2 linked regions of the Saccharophagus degradans 2-40 genome follow. The main gene of each other region encodes a partner of the protein of the gene in region 2 in a complex. Links are inferred from orthologs where the notes say so. Each region holds a gene or a part of one and is shown on either strand. Other genes may lie near its edges. The genes, in order: SDE_RS08995 and smc.

Region 1 (3,291 bases), 180 kb from region 2 along the record:
GCGATTTTCACAGCCCCGGTCAACCGTGGCAGGAATTAGGCGCATTCGAAGCAATGCCAAAAAACGCAAGACCAGTGTGGGAATTTTGGAGCACTTAGTGCAAACTACGCGGCTAACATAATCTAGCTAAAAATTACTGGTCTAAGTACCAAGTAGGGCAGTTAAGCCAAATTTTTTCGTCGGTCATTCAAGTATGACAGCGGGCACTGGGGGCAATTGAAAAATTGAAAGCCTAGTGCAGCTGCTTTGAGTGGTGTAAAAACGGTCTGTTATTGCAAGGGCTATACAAGCCAAGCGGTATTACTATAAGAGGAATGGGAACGTGGCGCAGTTTTTCTCGATTCACCCAGAAAACCCTCAGGCGAGATTGATTTCGCAGTCGGTTGATATTGTTCGACGTGGAGGCCTTATCGCTTACCCAACGGATTCTGCCTACGCATTAGGCTGTCATATTGGCGATAAGCTTGCCCTAGATCGTATACGCGCTATTAGGCAGCTAGATAAAGATCATAACTTCACTTTAATGTGCCGAGACTTGTCTGAATTGGCTAACTACGCCAAAGTCGATAATGCTGTGTTTAGATTGATCAAAAGCCATACGCCAGGTGCTTACACTTTTATTTTACCGGCAACGTCTGAAGTGCCGCGCCGATTAATGCATCCCAAGCGTAAAACCCTTGGTTTGCGTGTGCCTAATAACCCTATCGCTTTGGCGTTAATGGATGCCTTGGGTGAGCCGTTAATGAGCAGTTCGCTTATTTTGCCAGGCGATACCGTGCCTCTAACCGACCCTTATGACATTCGCGAGTCGCTTGAGCACCAGCTAGAGCTAGTGATAGACGGTGGCTACTGTGGGATGGAGCCAACTACGGTGGTGGATTTGACGGGCGATGAGCCTGTGGTAACCCGCGTGGGCTGTGGCGATCCCTCGCCGTTTACTTTCTAGGCTTGCGGCTATAAATACTGGCGGCTGGCCTAGTGGTGTGGAGATTAGTGCATCCACACGTAGCCCCGCTGGCCACAGTACCGCTATAATGCGCGGTTATAAAATTCGCCCATGCTAGGGGCGGGAATAAATTGAACAATATTGTATGGCTCGTTCTATGTGATAGGTACGAGTAGATAAACCATCTGGAGTAATAGCTTGTCGGGTACAGAAGAAAATACAGCAGATACGGAAGAGCTCGTATTGACTCAAGAAGTGATGCCCGAAGCAGGTTCTCAAGAGGCTGTAGCGAGTGAAGCAGATTCCGAGGCGCAACCGCAAGCAGAAGGCGCAGCCGAGCCAGACGCAGAAGACCCCCATTCGCCAGAACAGTCTGAAATGCCCTTTGCGCTTGTATATGGCAAGGCGTTTACCAATTTACCTAAAGATCTATACATACCGCCAGATGCATTAGAAGTTATTTTAGAATCTTTTGCTGGCCCGCTCGATTTATTGTTGTACCTAATTCGCAAGCAAAATATCGATATTCTTGAAATTGATGTTTCCGCTATTACCCATCAATACGTGGCATACGTTGAAATGATGGAAGCAGTGCACTTTGAGTTGGCTGCTGAATACTTGGTAATGGCCGCAATGCTCGCTGAGATTAAATCGCGCATGCTGCTTCCGCGATCTTCCGATAGCGAAGAAGAGGAAGAAGACGATCCACGTGCTCAACTTATCCGACGCCTGCAAGAGTACGAGCGCTTTAAGCAAGCAGCGGAAGATATAGATGAATTGCCGCGCTTACACCGCGATACGCAAATAGGCAAAGCTAAACCACCTAGCAGAAGCTCTACGCGCCCAGACCCAGACGTGGATATGCGCGAGTTAATGCTGGCGCTTTCGGACGTACTGCGCCGAGCGGATATGTTTACCAGCCACCACGTCGAGCGCGAGAAATTATCTACCCGCGAGCGTATGGCGCAGGTGCTAGATCAGCTAAAAGGGCGCCAATTTGTGCCATTTGTTAGCTTATTTACCGTAAGTGAAGGTCGTTTAGGGGTTGTGGTAACCTTTTTGGCGATCATGGAGCTTATTAAAGAATCGTTATTGGAAATGGTGCAAACCGAAGCGTTTGGCCCCATTCATGTTAAAGCGCGCGGCGAAATTAGCGAATAATTGACCGAAAAGCGGAATTGTTGAGAGTCATGAGCGAAGAAAACATACAGCTACAAAATATTATCGAAGGGGCTATTTTGGCCGCTGGCGAAGCTCTTAGTATCGATAGAATACTGAGCCTGTTCGATGAAAACGAGCAGCCAGAAAAAGACGACATCAAACAAGCTTTGTTGGCAATACAAGAAAAGAACGCAGGTCGTGGCTTCGAGCTCGTAGAGGTTGCTAGCGGTTGGCGTTTTCAGGTGGTTGAAGATATCGCCATGTGGGTGAATAGATTGTGGGATGAAAAGCCGCAAAAATATTCACGTGCGCTACTAGAAACCCTTGCGTTGGTCGCATACAGGCAGCCAATTACCCGTGGTGACATTGAAGATGTGCGCGGTGTGGCTGTGAGCTCTCATATTATTAAAACCTTGGTAGAGCGGGAATGGGTGAAGGTAGTAGGACATCGCGACGTGCCTGGTCGACCTGCGTTGTACGCAACTACTAGGCAATTCTTAGACTACTTCAACTTAAAAAGTTTGGATGAACTACCCACGCTTGGCGAACTTAAAGATATTGACGGTTTAAATGAAGATTTAGCCTTCGAAGAGGCCGTTGAAGCGAGCAAGACTGAAGATTTAGCCGAAAGCGATGCACAGGAGCAAGCTGCCGACGAAGCGCAACAAGCCGCTGCTGGCGAAGCTCCAGTAGCTGAAAATCCCGAGACAACTGCTGAGAAAGGCGCAGCTGACGAAGCCGCAGTAGAGTCTGAGACCTTAAGTGACGATTCAATGGATGATGAATTGGCTGAGGCAGATACTGACGCTGGCATTGAAAACGAAAATGAAACTGACGGCTCTGAAACCAGTGAATTGGAGCAAGATCAGGAACAAGTAGCGTCGGCTGCTGCCGAAGAGCATGATGCAGCGGAAGAGACAGAACAGCTTGACGACGCAGATACAGACTCGGCAGCGTCGGATGATATTGACGAAGATGAAACGTTAGCAGAACAAGATTTAAACACTTCTGAGGAAGCCGACGCGCCAGCCAGTGAGCTTGACGAATCTCAAACGCTAGAAGAGACATCAGAAGAAAAACTCGACTAACCTTTCACTGTTAGTTACGCCGAATGGCAATCTTTTGGCCAAATGGTTTACTGCCATTTGGCCCATAACACTTAATAGGTAAATCTCCTTTTGAAA
Region 2 (4,332 bases):
ATTCTTCGGTAACCGCAACATCATCATGATCATCATGCTGCTCTTCACCAGGCGCATAGGCCAACACACCTAAGTCGTCTGCGCTCGCCTGCTCAAACGCAAAGTCGTTATCAATATCAACGTCTGCTTCGTCCTTACCTTCCACTTCAACCGAATCCATTAGCATGGGTACAGTTTCATCCAAGTTAAGCTTCACTTGTTCGGGAATACGCGAAGGCGCACCAACTGTAGTGCGCTTAGAGGTAAAAGATTGGCGCACGTTCTTGTTAATGTTTTCAGCCTCGTCAGGCTTGCGATAGACAGCAACGCGCGCGCCGCCAGAAGGAAACTCGCTGTTACTGGTAGTAGCAACAGCATCTACTTCCGCATCGGCCAATTTAGCGCGACGAGTTAATCGAATATTTTCCCTGCGATGGATGCGCACGCGCCGAATTCCATCTAACACAATGCCTACAATAAGTAGAACAATAATGACTGTTATCCAATCAGGCATAATTTAACAAAACCTTTATAACGATTAACTCGCAGCAAGCTCGGCTGCTTCGTCGACATCTACTGTTACCATTCGGGATACACCCGGTTCATGCATGGTAACCCCCAATAGCTGGTGCGCCATTTCCATGGCTATTTTGTTATGCGTAATATAAATAAATTGTACCTGCTTCGACATTTCTTCAACCATGCGCGCGTAACGCCCCACGTTCGCGTCATCTAGCGGCGCATCAACCTCATCCAGCATACAGAATGGCGCTGGGTTTAGGCGGAAGATAGAAAATACCAAAGCAATAGCTGTTAGCGCCTTTTCACCACCAGACAACAGGTGAATTGTGCTGTTTTTCTTGCCTGGGGGCCTAGCCATAATCGCAATACCGGTATCAAGCATATCCTCACCGGTAAGCTCTAAATATGCATGACCGCCACCAAACACTTTGGGGAACAACTCTTGTAGACCAGAGTTAACCTGATCAAACGTTTCTTTGAAGCGTGTCCGCGTTTCCCGATCGATCTTTTTAATGGCGTTTTCTAGGGTTTCAAGTGCCTCTCTTAAATCTTCGTTTTGGCTATCTAAATATAACTTTCGCTCACTCTCAATTTTATATTCTTCGATAGCGGCAAGGTTAATAGCACCTAAGCGAGAAATACGATTTGCAATACGCTCTAGCTCTTGCTCTAAATTCTCTTCAGTTAAGCTTTCATCTAAGTTAGCTAAAACATTTTCTAGGTCAAAGTCATCATCAAGTAATTGCTGACGAAGGTTTTCGCTTTTAACTGCAAAAGTTTGCGCTTCTAAACGAGATGATTCCAAACGCATACGCAATTCGGCAATTTGCTGCTCAACCTGATGACGCTGCTTCTCCACATCACGCAATGAGGTTTCAACCGTCTCCAATGCTTGCCTAGCTCGATTGAGTTCCTCTTCGACTGCAACACGTTTTTCGAGTAGCGCTTCCAGCTCTAATTTATTTTCTTCTACAGGGTCGCGGTTTTCTTCTAGAGCCATGCGCAGCGTTTCACGGCGCTCTTGCATGCGCTGCATTTGATCCTGCAAACGCTGAATTCCCTGCTTAATGGATTCTAGCTGTGTTTTTACCGACTGAGCACGCATAGCCAGCTCATGAGCACGATCGCGGTCATGTCGCGCTTGTTGCCTTGCGTTATCGAGCTTAGAACGAATGTCGTCACGCTGGCTAAGCAAGCTTTCGCGTTTTTCCGTGTCGGTCTCCATTGCGAGAATGGCTTCTTCTAAAATTGCACGCGCTTCAACTAGGTTTTCAGATTCTGCACTCAGCTGCTCTTTTGCTTCTTTTATATCCCTATCTGTGCGCTCACGCCCTTCGAGCACCTGCTCTACCTTGGCTCGCTTAGCACTTAATTGCGCTCGAGTCTCACCGTGGCTGCGCTGAATTTGTTCCGACTCGCTGCGCAAACTATCGCGCTGAGTTTCTTTATCTGACAGCTGTAACTTAACGCTCTCTAGCTCTTCTGTAATGGTTTCAATTTTTTCTTCCAGTACATCGAGCGACTCGCGCAATGTTTCCATCTCTTGCTTACGCGCAATAATGCCATCGTTAGCATCGGAAGCTTTAATTACTCGCAACCAGTTTTTGCTTAACCACAAGCCATCTTTAGTAACGATAGATTGCTCTGCAGTAAGGCTGCTGCGCATAGCCATTGCCGCTGTTAAATCTTCGGCGACCAATACGCCCGCCAAAATACCCGCAGGTAAATGGCTTGATTTAATTTTGCTTGCCAGCGTTTCTGCACCGCTGGCATAAGCTGCCCCTGCGTTCGGCTCAATTAAAAGTAACTCGCCACCGGTTAAATCGTTTAACAGGTCACTAAAAGTATCTAGGCTTGAATCAACACATACAGCCTGCAGAGACGAGCCCAAAACGACTTCTGCCGCCTTTTCCCAACCGGTTTCCACATCTAAGTTTTCGGCTAAGCGCTTATTACCCGCCAAACCTTGGGTTTCTAGCCACTCGCTTACCGCACCGCCACTTTCACCCATGGCAGCCTGATGCAACGCTTCTAAACTAGCAAACCGCCCCTTGCTGGTTTGTAACTCAGAACGGTATTGATCTCGCTCGTCGGTAAGCTTTTGCTGGCGCTCGCGAAGCTCAGTTATTTCCTCGGCTACCTGTTGGGCAGCTTCCGCCTTTTCTTCAATTTGCAGGTCGAGAGTACCAAGCTCTTCTTCGAGGATTTCGATATCTTCTTCTACATCGCCTACAACCAAGTTTTCTCGCTCACTCTCTAGCTTGCGAATACGGTCGAGTAAGCGCTGTTGCACTTGATCTAAATATTTAATACGTGACTGCTGTACTTCGGCCTGCTGGCGCGGCTCTGCAGCAGTTTGGTTAAACTGATCCCATTCTTGTTGCCAATGCTGCATGGCTTCTTCAGATTCAAGCAACATAGCGGCAGAAAGCTCTTCTGTTTCTTTAATTGTGCCCAAGTCTGGCTCAATTTCTAACAGCTCTGCTTCCCAGCCCTCTGCCTTGTGGGTGTCATTCGCTAAATGCTCTTCAGCTTCGCGACAATCGCGCTCTGTTTGCTCGAGATCGACTTTTAATTGACGCTCGCGCTCTTGCGCATGCTGAATGGTTTGCTCAATACGTGCTATATCGGCACCAATTGAGTAAAAGCGGCCCTGCACTTCGTTAAATGCGTCGCCGAAATCTGTGTGCTCTGAACGGAATTTTTCTATTTGAGCATCAAATTTAACTTGCTCGGTCACACCCGCTTCTACGCTTAGCTCTAAGTCGCGTATAGTGTTTTGTTTTTGATCTGCTTGTACCTTCAGTTTTTGATAGCGCAGCGCTTGCAAATCGGCCTTCAGCTGGCGCTCTTCTTTTTTAAATTCGGTGTATTTTTCAGCAGCCTGCGCTTGGCGCTCTAAACGCAGTAATTGACGCTCTAGCTCTTCGCGGATATCTGTTAAGCGCTCAAGGTTTTCGTGCGTACGGCGCATACGGTTTTCGGTATCGCGACGGCGCTCTTTATATTTAGAGATGCCGGCGGCCTCTTCAATAAATACGCGCAGCTCTTCTGGTTTAGCCTCAATCAATTTAGAAATCATGCCCTGCTCAATAATGGCATAACTTCTGGGGCCCAAACCGGTACCAAGGAAAATGTCGGTAATGTCACGACGACGGCATTTACTGCCGTTTAGGTAATAAAAGTTTTGCGCTTCGCGCGTTACTTTACGCTTAATAGATATTTCGTTGAAACCAGCGTATTCACCGGTAATTGTTGCATCACTGTTATCGAAAATAAGCTCGATAGATGCTTGACCAACAGGCTTGCGGCCACCGGAACCGTTAAAAATAACGTCCGTCATGGATTCGCCACGCAGGTTTTTAGCGGAAGACTCGCCCATAACCCATCGCACAGCGTCGATAATATTCGATTTACCACAACCATTCGGCCCAACTACAGAGCAAAGGTTGCTAGGAAAATTAACGGTTGTAGGGTCTACGAAAGATTTAAAACCCGCTAATTTGATACTTTTAAGGCGCATATTTGATCACTATTGTTGTCGATACAGGCTGTCGCAGTATTTTTGAGCACACCCGCTAGGCAAACCGCCCGTTTTCGCTAAAACCGACGATTCTACACATTTCATTTTGATGAAGCACCCGATTTAGGCACTTCTAATGACTAGGGGATTTGCTCGGATATGACGAGTACAGCAGGCTCCTTCTGCTCGGCTGGGGTAATGGGGCCAAAGGTGGCTTCCCAATCACCAGACTGGGGAACAGCACTGCCCGCTTGCGATACGCGTGCGACCAGCTCGACCTGCGAAAAACTCGATAAGGTCATGCCCTG

Evidence for each region.
Region 1: the proteins of smc (region 2) and SDE_RS08995 are in contact, whole or in part, in a crystal structure (PDB 3ZGX), measured with the Bacillus subtilis proteins. The link is inferred for Saccharophagus degradans 2-40 from one-to-one orthologs.

Annotation. Positions count from the first base shown.
Region 1 is NC_007912.1:2,192,180-2,195,470, forward strand. The notes cover bases 152-3,125. They hold SDE_RS08995 (segregation and condensation protein A), read left to right. Parts: upstream 152-1,144; coding sequence 1,145-2,107; downstream 2,108-3,125. Other genes in these bases: SDE_RS08990 (L-threonylcarbamoyladenylate synthase), read left to right, coding at 323-946; scpB (SMC-Scp complex subunit ScpB), read left to right, coding at 2,137-3,125. In the rest of the region: SDE_RS08985 (PHP domain-containing protein), read left to right, coding at 1-98; more of scpB, read left to right, coding at 3,126-3,195. UniProt on the Bacillus subtilis protein: Participates in chromosomal partition during cell division. May act via the formation of a condensin-like complex containing Smc and ScpB that pull DNA away from mid-cell into both cell halves.
Region 2 is NC_007912.1:2,369,654-2,373,985, reverse strand. Bases 318-4,332 are described here. They hold smc (chromosome segregation protein SMC), read right to left. Parts: upstream 4,025-4,332; coding sequence 518-4,024; downstream 318-517. Other genes in these bases: ccmI (c-type cytochrome biogenesis protein CcmI), read right to left, coding at 4,165-4,332; zipA (cell division protein ZipA), read right to left, coding at 318-493. Also shown: more of zipA, read right to left, coding at 1-317. UniProt on the Bacillus subtilis protein: Required for chromosome condensation and partitioning.